3 regions of the Shewanella sp. HL-SH8 genome follow, and region 2 is predicted to be linked to each of the others. Evidence: predicted binding sites of a transcription regulator. Region 2 holds the regulator's gene; each other region holds the start of a gene.

Region 1 (4,257 bases), 850 kb from region 2:
AAGTAGCGGCAGTACAACATGGCCACCACCAAACACTAAACTGCCAACTTGATAAAACTGTCCAAAAATTTGCCCAAGACTATCGGGCTGAGATGCTAAAAAGTAAGAAGCAATTAACCCTAAAACAAAAATAGCTAACCACAGTAAATTCAACTTTATTTCAGGTGTATCAGGGGAGGTATTTTCACCGCGAGTCAGAACTAAGGCACCAATAATAGCCGCAACAATTAATACCACGATTTGTGTTAATAATGCCGGAAATAATAAAATACACGCGACAGTGGCTACCATTAAACATTGCGCCGTTTTACGTTGGCAAAATTGCTTAAACATACCCAGAGTAGCATCAGCGACTACAACAACAGCAAGTAATTTTAAACCGTGAATAGCACCTGCAACCATGTCCAATTGCAACCAACTGGCAGTGGATATAGCAAATAGAAATAGCAGTAAAAATGAAGGAAGTGTAAAACCTAAAAATGCTGCAAATGCCCCGGGCAATCCACCTTTATGATAACCAATCGCAAAGCCAACTTGGCTTGAACCAGGCCCTGGCATAAACTGGCTCAATGCGACAAAACTGGCGTATTGCTTATCATCCAGCCAATTTAAATCTTGTACAAAGGTTTTTCTAAAATAACCAATATGTGCAGCTGGGCCACCGAAACTAATTAATCCTAATGCTAAAAAACGACTAAAAATTTGCCACATGCTGAGTTCCTAATATTCTTATATCGATTTAGTTTATGACACTATTATGAATACTTAATGACAAAGAGAGTTCTTTTCTAACATCACCAGCACTTCATAGTGGTCGGTATGTGGAAACATATCAAACAACTGCACCTTGGTAATTTTATATCCTGATATCATCGCCAAATCTTTCACTAAACTGATTGGGTTACAACTCGAATAAACTATCGCTTTAGGTGAAAATGCGCTTAATGACTGACAAAGCGACTCGCCTATTCCGCGCCTTGGCGGATTAACAATAATCAAATCAGGTTTATCATTTGCTGCGATCCCATTAGCAAAGTCGGTAGAATCCAGCGCCCTAAAGCTGATGTCCTCTAGACCCATTTCTGCGGCAGACATCTTGGCACACTCGATCGCTTCGGCCTCAATTTCAATCCCAGTTAACCGAATTTTGCCACTTGCACAATGCAGTCCGAATCCACCCACCCCACAAAATAAATCCCAAATATGTTGTGGATTAAATGCAGCTACCCACTCTCGAGCGGTTTGATAAAGTTGCTCAGCTACCTGTGGATTGGTTTGAAAAAAACTTTTAGGACGAATATATAAAGGCACATCATTAAAGCGATCAGCAAGACGGGTTTGATCGGTTAAAAATATTTCTTGATCGCCCTCTAAAATCGCCATATGAACAGGTTGAATATTAACCGACACTAAACTGATTTTAGGAAATTCAGCCTGTAACTGAGGTAGTTCTCGCTTAATTCGTGAAATTGCCTGTTCACTGTTCAGCACAAAGCGCAGCATAAATTCACCAGAGATATAACTTCTGGTGAGCAGAATAAATTTAAGCTCACCTTTACTTTTATCGACTCGATAAGGCGGAATTCCCGCTTGTTGCACAAACAATTGCAATCTATGCAATAGCCGCCGCATATCTTCAGGATACAGTTGGCAATCGCATAAACTAATGGGCTGCCCCTGGGGATCGACAATACCTAAAATAGGTTGATGTGCAGCACCTAACACCACCATTTTGGCTTTATTGCGAAAACGATTTTCTTGGCTTGCAATGGGTTCAAGCCATTGCTCAACAGGCAATTGGGCAAAAAACTGCTGTAGTTTGGTCATTTTATGCTGTAACTGTTCTGACATAGGGATTTGAATATCACGACAGGATAAACAATGACCTTTTTCAAAAAACTCACACTTCACAACTTGATGCCTTATCAGAATTAAGTACTTTTAGCGCGTTATCACATAAGCTTTTAAGCTGCTGAAGCTGTGCCAGATCGCCACCCACTTTACAACGCATCATTTCAGGGACTGATTCAGCTTGTTGGCGTAGCATTTGGCCTTGTTCGGTAAGGTGTAATACTCTAACTCGCTCATCTTCTTCACTACGGCCTCGTATTACTAACTTTTTTACTTCTAAGCGCTTAAGTAAGGGGGTTAACGTACCTGAGTCTAAATGCAATCGCTCGCCCAAGGTTTTAACGCTTATGCCCGCCTCTTTCCACAACACTAACATGACTAAATACTGCGGATATGTCAGTGATAACTCATCAAGCAAAGGGCGATAAGCACGGATCATCGCATTAGTGACGCTATATAATGAAAAACACACCTGATTTTCAAGTGCTAATGGGTTGGCTGATGGCATAAATATTCCCTTTAAAATTTGCTCAAGTATAACATATTCTAGTTGTGCACAATCTATAATATTTGCCAACAACAGAGAATACTTTGCCAAGAATTTATTATATTTTGTTAGGGAAGCATATTAATCCGATATCTTTGCTACAGTATTCAATACGCCTGCCGATATACAAATAGACAGAATACAAAAACCATTATTTAATAAAAGTGAGGTTTATATGACAATTTCGGTAAACGCTCCAAGCAACATGCCAGCAAATATTGATTCAGGCCATAGCTTGAAAGCCGCTGTTATGGCGAAGGATCAACAAAAAGTGGAAGGTCAAATGGCACTGCAACTTATTGAAGCAGCAGCGCCTCCAGCACCTGTTGGCAATGCAGGTCACAATATTAATACGACTGCCTAAATTTTTACTGTGTAATTAGCTATCTTAAATTGCGACACCTTAGTGATTACGTCATTATGGTCTGTCATGAATAATGGATAGAGAAATACATTGATGAAAAATTTATCGGCTTTGGCTGCTATTGGGTTAACTGCGGTTGGTTTAACTGTGATTGGTTTAACTCCAATTGCGCAGAGCTACGCCGCTACGTCTGTGGCTCAAGCGCCTAGCTTTGAGTGCAATAAAGCACGCGGGTCTATTGAGAAGCTTATTTGCCAATCTGAAGAGTTGGCTCTACTGGATATTCAGTTACAGCCCCTTTTCAGCCAATTAGTGTTACAAGTCGATGGGCAGCAAGTTAACCGCATTAAAGCTGAGCAAAGAGGCTGGATTAAAGGCCGTAATGATTGCTGGAAAGCCAATAACCCTAAAGAATGTACTAAGCTTAATTACCAATCTCGCATCACTGAGCTACAAATTCTAGCAGGCGCTGTTGAGGTGCCAAGTGCAACTTATTATCAATGTAGTGATGATCCACAGAACAAATTAACAGCCTATTTTTATAACAATACCGTCATCCCCGCCGCAGTATTCAGCTACAGTCAGGCGAAAAAAACATCTAGTGTGCCTCCAGCAAATTTATCCCAATTAGGACTATTAACCCGTACGGCTTCTGGCGCTAAATACCAGGCGCAGAATACTAGCCTATGGACTCATCAACAACAGGCGACGATTGAACAAATTAATCAGCCGCCAATAAGCTGTAAGTTAATAGTCGAGTAAATAGATAAGATGGCAGTCTAAAGCAATCAAATAAGAGTGGTTAATTTTGCAACCACTCAAAAGCTTGATGTTTGTCGTTGAAAGGCATCATCTCGCCGTTAATAAACCATCCCCCCACTTTTGCAGCTAACCCTTGCCAATTTTGGTCACCAAAAATAGCCACTTTATTAAAACTGGTACGGTGTTTAACTCCAAGCTTTAAGTCATCCCAAGCGGCTTGTAACTCCCAGCCTTCAAGTTGGCTTATATCCACAAACATATTCATCTTAAGCTTAGCAACTTGCGCTAATGCATCATCCAATATCGGAGTAATAATTTGATAGTCTTCATGGGTGAGCTTACCCACCACCTTCATAATGATAAAAAAGTGTTGTTGATGACGCTCAATTCCTATTGTGATCCCATGTCTTTGCATAACTCAACCTCTACATTTATTTTCAATGGTTAATCTAGGTTGAAGTAAAGCTAAGTTAAGCTAACCCCAACCCGATTATCGGCTGACTATAATTTAAGCACTCTTAAGCAATAGATAACGCCGATTAGCGCACACTTAATAGAATCGGCTTTTGTAGCGATCACACGCCATACAATAGAGTGACTACGCCGAGCACCACAAATAAAGCTGCACAAGTTCTGTGGATCATTTTCATCGGTAATTTATCAGCACTAAAATGACCCAGTAATACCACTGGCACATTGGCTATTAACATCCCTAATGTAGTGCCTATTACCA
Region 2 (4,257 bases):
GCGTTGTTAGAGAAACAACAAAGCCGCTTAAGTCAGCAAATGCCTCCTAAAAAAGATGACTCTGATTTACCTGAATGGGCGCGCCAATTACAAGGCGTGACAGCTGAGGCGAAGCCAGCTAAACCCCAATATCAGCAACAAGCTGGATTTGATAAGCAGTCAAAAAATAATAAGGTCAGTTCGACCGAAATGGATGCGCTTCGTGAAGAAATGGCTTCATTACGTAACTTACTGACTCATCAAGTATCTTCATTGATGACTGAACAAAAAAAGCGGAAAGATCCTGTGGGTGCTATGCTTGAAAGTAAACTACTTGCTGCAGAGTTTTCAGCACCCGTTTCAGCTAAACTTTCATCTTTGAGTCAACACTATAATCCAGCGGAATTAGTGCGTTCATTACCACAAAGTTTGGCTAACTTACTTGATAACCAAGGTGATGATATTGTAAAGCGCGGAGGCGTTGTGGCTTTTGTTGGACCAACTGGTGTTGGTAAAACGACATCTCTGGCAAAAATTGCTGCACGTTTTGCAGCACAACATGGTGCAGATCAAGTTGCACTTATTACAACGGATCATTATCGTATTGGCGCCTATGAGCAATTAGCAACTTATGGCAAAATAATGGGTTGTCCAGTAAAGCAAGCACATGATGTCACCGAGCTAGAACAGATTTTGTACCAATTTAGAAGTCGCAAGTTAGTACTTATAGATACAGCGGGTATGGGGCAACGTGATATGCGTCTTTATCAACAACTTGATAATTTGACAGCAAACAGTAGGATCCCAATTCGCAGCTATTTAGTGATGTCGGCAACAGGGCAACGCAGGGTATTACAAGACGCGGTTAATCATTTTAAACGCATTCCATTAGCGGGTGTAATTTTAACCAAATTAGATGAATCTGTATCAATTGCAGGTGCATTGAGCGTTCTGATACAAAATGAGTTACCATTAAGCTATGTGACTGATGGCCAACGTGTTCCTGAAGACATAAAAGTAGCAGATACTTTAGCTCTGGCTAAGCAAGCTTTAGCCGCGTTAAATGAAACAGAACAAGTAATTTCTCAAGACACAAGCGCATGGTCGAATGAAATGACTTATGCATTCGAGTAAGAATATGACCCGTGATCAAGCAAGTGGTTTACGTATGATGAATCAACCAAATAACGAAAAAGTTAAAGTAATTGCCGTATCCGGTGGAAAAGGTGGGGTAGGAAAAACCAGTGTTTCTATAAACACTGCCGTTGCCCTAGCGGAAAAAGGTAAACGTGTTTTAGTATTAGATGCGGATCTTGGTTTAGCTAACGTTGATGTGATGTTAGGAATTCGTGCCGAGAAAAATTTATCTCATGTTTTATCTGGCGATGCCGAATTAGACGATATCATTGTTCGAGGCCCTAAAGGTATTGGTATTGTTCCTGCAACGTCTGGAAGCAGAGCTATGGTTGAATTAACCCAGGCTCAACATGCAGGATTAATTCGTGCTTTCAGTGAGATGCGTACACAGTTTGACATATTAATTGTCGATACCGCGGCAGGTATTTCAGATATGGTACTGAGTTTCTCAAGGGCATCACAAGATGTATTAATTGTGGTATGCGATGAACCGACATCTATTACAGATGCCTATGCACTGATAAAAATATTAAGCCGTGAACACGGTGTATTTCATTTCAAAATTGTGGCTAATATGGTACGCAGTTTACGTGAAGGAATGGAATTGTTTGCTAAACTAAGTAAAGTAACGGATCGGTTTTTAGATGTTGCTTTAGAGCTAGTTGCAACCGTGCCATTTGATGAGAATTTGCGTAAGTCTGTGCGAAAGCAAAAGTTAGTTGTTGAGGCGTATCCAAAGTCGCCATCAGCCATTGCTTATCACGGCCTGGCAAATAAAATTATGAGCTGGCCAGTTCCACAACAGCCGGGTGGACACTTAGAGTTTTTTGTTGAACGTTTAGTCCAACGCAAAGAAACACAAGAGGATAGAGTGAGTGAATAAAGCCGCCGCGTATACTCAGTTCGATAATAAAACATCCGTTGTTGAACAGTATGCACCGCTGGTAAAAAGAATTGCACATCATATGTTGGCGCGATTACCTGCTTCAGTGCAACTCGACGACTTGCTACAGTCTGGCATGATAGGGTTACTTGAAGCGTCATCAAAATTTGATGACACCAAAGGGGCTAAGTTTGAAACCTTTGCAGGCATTCGGATACGCGGTGCTATGATTGATGAAATCCGCCGTGGTGATTGGGTTCCTCGTTCAGTTCATCGCAATAATCGCCGGGTTGCGCAGGTTATTGACGAACTAGAGCAAGGATTGGGACGTGATGCTCGTGACACAGAAATTGCAGAAAAACTTGATATGTCGCTCAATGAGTACCATCATATTTTAAATGATGTTTCTGTTGGGAAAATCATAGGCATAGAAGATTTAGGTATTTCGCAAGATGTGTTAGTCACAGATGATGGAATACCAGATGATAATTTTGAAGCATTAGCTGAAACGCAATTTAAATCAGCGCTGGTGGAAGCAATTAAAACCTTACCAGAAAGAGATGCATTAGTACTTTCACTGTACTATGACGAAGCGTTAAACTTAAAAGAAATCGGTGCAATTCTTGAAGTAAGCGAATCTAGGGTTAGTCAGATATTAAGTCAGGCTATGCTTAGATTAAAAGGCAAACTCAAGCATTGGACACAACAATAATTATTAATTAGAGCACTAGAGTGTCAGCTCACCGGAGGAAACCTTGGACAAGAATATGAAGATTCTTATTGTTGACGACTTTTCAACAATGCGACGTATCATAAAGAACTTGTTGCGAGACTTGGGATTCAATAATACCCAAGAAGCAGATGATGGATCAACAGCCTTACCTATGTTGCAAAAAGGTGATTTTGACTTTGTTGTAACAGATTGGAATATGCCTGGTATGCAAGGTATTGATTTGCTGAAGGCTATTCGTGCCGATGATTCATTAAAACATTTACCTGTTTTGATGGTTACGGCAGAAGCTAAGCGTGAGCAAATTATTGCAGCCGCCCAAGCAGGTGTGAATGGATATGTTGTTAAACCTTTCACAGCGGCTACCCTTAAAGAGAAATTAGATAAAATTTTTGAACGTCTCGCTTAAGCAAGGATAAGTTATGCAGCCAATAATATCGGGGTTAATTACTCTCGAGCAGGCCCAGCAACTTGTCGAACTGCTTACTGCGGGGGAGCAAGATCAAGCTGACGACGTTGTTAGAGAACTCGCTACACCAATACAGCGTGAATTATTTGAAGAAGTCGGGAAATTAACACGTCAACTTCATAGTGCACTTCAAGATTTTCAGGTAGATAACCGTTTATCAGAATTAGCCAAGGTTGAAATACCGGATGCTAAAGAGAGATTAAATTACGTTATTGATATGACAGAACAAGCTGCAAATAAAACCATGGATGCAGTTGAAGAATGTTTACCTTTGGCCGATACAATAATTACCAATATAAAATCTGTTACCCCTATGTGGGATAAGTTAATGCGTCGAGACATAGAGTTGAGTGAGTTCAAAAAACTTTGTCATGATGTTCAGCAGCTTATGTCACATAGTGAACACGATACAACCCGTTTACGACAATTACTAAATGAAATACTGATGGCGCAGGATTTTCAAGACTTAACAGGGCAAATGATCCGTCGAGTTATCGACTTAGTTCGCGAAGTCGAAAATAATCTAGTCTCTATGTTGACAGTATTTGGTGATTATACGCCGCAACCGGAAACTGTTAAAAAAGAGAATAAAATAGAGGCAGAGGGCCCAATTATGCACGCAGAATTGCGTGATGACGTGGTCGCAGGTCAAGATGAAGTTGATGATTTGCTATCCAGTCTGGGTTTCTAATTAGGAGTCAGTTGAATGTCATTTGATGTTGATGAAGAGATACTCCAGGACTTTTTGGTAGAGGCTGGTGAGATTTTAGAGCTTCTTCAAGAGCAGTTAGTTGCGCTTGAAAATAATCCTGATGACAGTAATTTGTTGAATGCTATTTTTCGCGGTTTCCATACTGTAAAAGGTGGAGCTGGTTTTTTAAGTTTGAAACCTATGGTAGACGTCTGCCATGAAGCGGAAAATACCTTCGATCTATTGAGAACCGGCAAACGGAGTGTTAATGCAGAATTGATGGATATCATTTTGCAGGCAGTTGATGCTATTAACATTATGTTTGCCCAAACTCAGCAAGGCGAAGAACAAGATCCTGTTGAAGTCGA
Region 3 (4,257 bases), 540 kb from region 2:
AGTGTTTGAAACTATCCAAGGTGAAGGGACTTTTACCGGTGTGCCAGCACTCTTTGTCCGTTTACAAGGTTGCCCTGTGGGCTGCTCTTGGTGTGACACCAAACAAACTTGGGATGTACTTGCTGAAAACAAAGTGTCGCCTGAACAAGTGATTGCGGTTGATGGCACCATTGGTCGCTGGGCTAACCATGATGGTACCAGTCTTATCGCCGCATTTAATCGTAAAGGCTTTAGTGCAAAACATGTAGTGATTACAGGCGGTGAACCTTGCTTGTATGATTTAACTGAGTTGACCAACCAATTAATCGACTCTGGCTACAGTGTCCAAATTGAGACTTCGGGCACTTTTGAGGTGCTATGTCATCAAGATGCCTGGGTAACAGTATCACCTAAAATCAATATGAAGGGTGGATATAAGGTATTAAGCCAAGCTTTAACGCGTGCAAATGAAATTAAACACCCAATAGCCACAGATAAACATATTGAAGAGCTGGATGATTTACTCAAGGATATTGATATTGAAGGTAAAACTATCTGCTTACAACCTATTAGCCAGAAGCCTCGCGCTACAGCATTGGCGATGAAAGTCTGTATTGAGCGTAACTGGCGTCTCTCGATTCAAATGCATAAGTATTTGGATATTGATTAAGCGATAAAGGCTGCCCCAAAATGTGTGTTGGGGCAACTCGATTTAGCAGTCCAATGGACTGAGTAATCCACTTTGGTTAAAATCACTTAGTTGCTGTTCAAATTGTTTAAAGCAACCAATATTGTTCTCAATCCATTGGGGATTATAATAAGTATCTAAGTATCTTTCCCCCGCATCACAAATCAATGTCACAATCGAACCTGCTTGTCCTTGTTGTTGCATTCGCGTGGCTAACAGTAATGCACCATACAAGTTGGTTCCTGTCGATGCGCCCGTTTTTCGGCCTATCAAGGTTTCTAACCATTGCATGGTAGCAATGGATGCTCCATCAGGAATTTTATGCATTTCATCAACAACACCAGCAATAAAGGAGGGTTCGACTCTAGGCCGTCCAATGCCCTCAATTTTACTGCCTTTTTGACCTGTTAATGTTTTATCACCACTGTGGAAATAATCATAAAAAACCGAGTTTTCAGGGTCTACCACACACAGTTGGGTCGATAACTGCTGATAGCGAATATAACGCCCAATGGTAGCAGAGGTGCCACCTGTGCCGGGGCTCATTACAATCCAGTGGGGAATAGGGTGTGGCTCACGTTGCATTTGAATGAATATTGAGTCAGCAATATTGTTATTGCCCCGCCAATCTGTGGCGCGCTCTGCAAAAGTGAACTGATCCATGTAATGGCCATTTAACTCTTTAGCAAGGCGTTCAGACTCAGCATACATCTGATTACTATTATCAACGAAGTGACATTGCCCGCCGTAGAACTCGATTTGTTGAATTTTCTTTTTAGCCGTAGTCGAAGGCATTACCGCGATAAAAGGCAAACCAATTAAACGTGCAAAATACGCTTCAGACACCGCAGTGCTACCAGACGATGATTCAATAATGGTGGTAGTTTGTGTAATCCAACCATTGCATAAAGAATATAAAAATAACGAACGGGCTAAACGATGCTTTAGGCTGCCCGTAGGATGAGTACTTTCATCTTTAAGATAAATATCAACACCGTTAAGTTGTGGTAAATCGAGTTTTATAAGGTGAGTATCAGCAGAACGTTGATAGTCTGCATCAATCTTAGCAATGGCCTGGTTTACCCAATTCGATGGCATAGTATTTTCTCATCGTGATTATTAATGACTTAATCTTAAAGAAAAAAAGGTCTTAAACCTAGCAAAAATAAGCTGGTTGAGATAATAGAGACAATTAATATGAATGTGCTTAACTAATGAAGGATATATTACAGATTTTGAGGGATATAGTATGAGGATTAAGATGTAAAATGGTGGAGGGAGAAGGATTCGAACCTTCGAAGGCTGAGCCGTCAGATTTACAGTCTGATCCCTTTGGCCACTCGGGAACCCCTCCACTGAATAGAGATAAATGAGCAAGAAAGATGGTGGAGGGAGAAGGATTCGAACCTTCGAAGGCTGAGCCGTCAGATTTACAGTCTGATCCCTTTGGCCACTCGGGAACCCCTCCACATATTTCTTTTTCGTCTATCTAAATTACATCGCAAATGGTGGAGGGAGAAGGATTCGAACCTTCGAAGGCTGAGCCGTCAGATTTACAGTCTGATCCCTTTGGCCACTCGGGAACCCCTCCTCAATTGCGGCCGCCATAGTAGTCATAAACCCAAAATATGTAAAGGCTAAAAATGAATATTTTTCTAAAGTTTAGGTGTGTTTGGTCGATAAAATAGCATCGAGTCATAATAGTGTTGTTTTTATATGCAAATTGAATCACTACTGGTCAATGAATTACAATTAGGCGGTCGTTTAAATGCGGCTGTCGAAAACCAGCGTCGTGGTGAATTTGGTTTACTGTTAGCCATGTTGTCAGCAGACAGTAATGATATGGCTCAATTTCAATTTGATAAACACCTGACGATTGACCAGAAACTGTATAAACAGTTTCAACTGCAACAACCACAAAAATTAGTTGATGATTTATCTGCTACTGCTGAGCATACAAATAATGGTGCTGTTTTTCACTCCCAAGGGTTATGTCAATTTCATTTACAACAAAGCTTATGTCCTGAAGCCATTGTAATACGAGGTAAACATGATGATGCAATGACCCAAGCATTAAGCAATAGCAGCCATTTAGTGCGATCAAAATATGAAGGGTTAGAAACCCATTATGAGCCTACTGAAGACATGCATTTTGTTGAGCAGTTAGAGCGTCAACGACAGATTAGTCAAACGATGATCCAACTCACCGCATAAAGTCCTCCGCTTGAGGCTATATCATTTGCATAAAAACATGGTGCCAACTCGATATGTGAGCCAAGTAAGGGAAATTGTTATTCAGTTATTTTATGATAATCACATATAAACAGATCTTCATTCTTCAGCTTTGGGTGGTTCACGATGGTTAACACAATTAAACAACAACAGCAGAACGTAAACGACTCATGCAGTGATTGCGGTAGTTTTGTTGATATCGGCGCCGTAATTGATGAGCACGATACCGAGTTAGTGTTAGTTTTTAAGGGGGAGGCAGCTGAAATCGAAGCACGTAAGCTTGCCAGTACCGCGCAGACTCGTTTCGACAAGGTCGATGTTAAAATTGTTCATGTAGGCGATGATGTTAAGCTTATATTGTATTTTTCAGTGACGGTGGAGAAAATGCTATTTCAATTAGAAAATGGCGTGTAAATAGGGTTGCTGTTTGTTAATTGCGGGTGTATCGTCAGCGATTAAATTTTATAACAGCCTTTGATTATCAAGAGTTAACAAACAGCTTATTATTAAGCTCCCAATGGTATGTATTGAGTTTCTGCACATTGCTCACAGAGCGAACTAATTATAATTCAGCAGAATGAGAATACATGATGTCTTTTCGGGAAACTAATGACACAAGAACAAAATCAGCACCTTTTAGAGTTAATTGTAAACTCTAGTGCGAAACAGCAGGGGAACTTTACAAAAACCTCTGAGTTAGTTAGTCGGCTGTTGCAGCAACATTTTGTTGATTCTACGGTATCTGTTTGGCTATTTGACGAAAAGTTGGATAGTGCAGAACCATTATATGATGCGCAACAAAATCCTTCTTTATCCTGCTCGAAAAGACTGATTTCTCATTATTCAGGCTGCGATAACAATAGGCCGATATCCTCCTTAAGCACTGTGCAGTCGGGCATAAACATTTGTTATTTTGATGAATTAAAAAACCACCGTTATATAGCCACTAATAACATCTCCCATGATAACCAATTAATTCATTCTTTTGATTATTATGGTGTTAACCATATTGTCAGCACACTTAATGTTGCTATAAGGATTAATGGTCATATTGAGGGAGTGTTAGCGATTGACTTTAAATCATCATTTGAATGGCAACTTGAACAAATTCAAATTGCGATTCAGTGTGCGGATCAGCTTGCATTAACCTTGGCAACTCGATACTCCTACGATAAATCAGAACAAATCCATTTGTTGCGCAATGCCGCAGAACATTCAGAACATGTGGTTATGATTGTCAATACTGATACTTTAGTTGTCGATTATGTCAATTTTGCCCATCAAAGAATGACAGGCTTATTACGCAGTGATATTGAACATCAAAGTGTGATGAATTTAGATATTTTTCGAAATAAACC

The links. Region 2 encodes FliA, which starts transcription of late flagellar genes. Its sites were predicted from a motif close to CTAAAGNTNNNNNNNNNNNNGCCGATA; they were not measured.
Region 1: the regulator FliA is predicted to act here: its motif matches at 2,497-2,523, upstream of ACRWQN_RS04295 (cytoplasmic protein).
Region 3: the regulator FliA is predicted to act here: its motif matches at 2,323-2,349, upstream of ACRWQN_RS10335 (VC2046/SO_2500 family protein).

The regions. Positions count from the first base shown of each region.
Region 1 is NZ_CP195039.1:944,948-949,204, reverse strand. It holds gene chrA (chromate efflux transporter) at 1-711, opposite strand, end outside; gene rlmC (23S rRNA (uracil(747)-C(5))-methyltransferase RlmC) at 766-1,911, opposite strand; gene ACRWQN_RS04300 (MarR family winged helix-turn-helix transcriptional regulator) at 1,901-2,359, opposite strand; gene ACRWQN_RS04295 (cytoplasmic protein) at 2,574-2,762, shown strand; gene ACRWQN_RS04290 (MliC family protein) at 2,856-3,524, shown strand; gene ACRWQN_RS04285 (STAS/SEC14 domain-containing protein) at 3,565-3,939, opposite strand; gene ACRWQN_RS04280 (TMEM165/GDT1 family protein) at 4,100-4,257, opposite strand, start outside.
Region 2 is NZ_CP195039.1:1,799,758-1,804,014, forward strand. It holds gene flhF (flagellar biosynthesis protein FlhF) at 1-1,113, shown strand, start outside; gene ACRWQN_RS08040 (MinD/ParA family protein) at 1,118-1,999, shown strand; gene ACRWQN_RS08045 (RNA polymerase sigma factor FliA) at 1,992-2,711, shown strand; gene cheY (chemotaxis response regulator CheY) at 2,755-3,138, shown strand; gene ACRWQN_RS08055 (protein phosphatase CheZ) at 3,152-3,889, shown strand; gene ACRWQN_RS08060 (chemotaxis protein CheA) at 3,905-4,257, shown strand, end outside.
Region 3 is NZ_CP195039.1:2,341,734-2,345,990, forward strand. It holds gene queE (7-carboxy-7-deazaguanine synthase QueE) at 1-649, shown strand, start outside; gene ACRWQN_RS10315 (PLP-dependent cysteine synthase family protein) at 692-1,765, opposite strand; tRNA gene ACRWQN_RS10320 (tRNA-Tyr) at 1,937-2,021, opposite strand; tRNA gene ACRWQN_RS10325 (tRNA-Tyr) at 2,051-2,135, opposite strand; tRNA gene ACRWQN_RS10330 (tRNA-Tyr) at 2,174-2,258, opposite strand; gene ACRWQN_RS10335 (VC2046/SO_2500 family protein) at 2,384-2,881, shown strand; gene ACRWQN_RS10340 (DUF406 family protein) at 3,026-3,313, shown strand; gene ACRWQN_RS10345 (putative bifunctional diguanylate cyclase/phosphodiesterase) at 3,509-4,257, shown strand, end outside.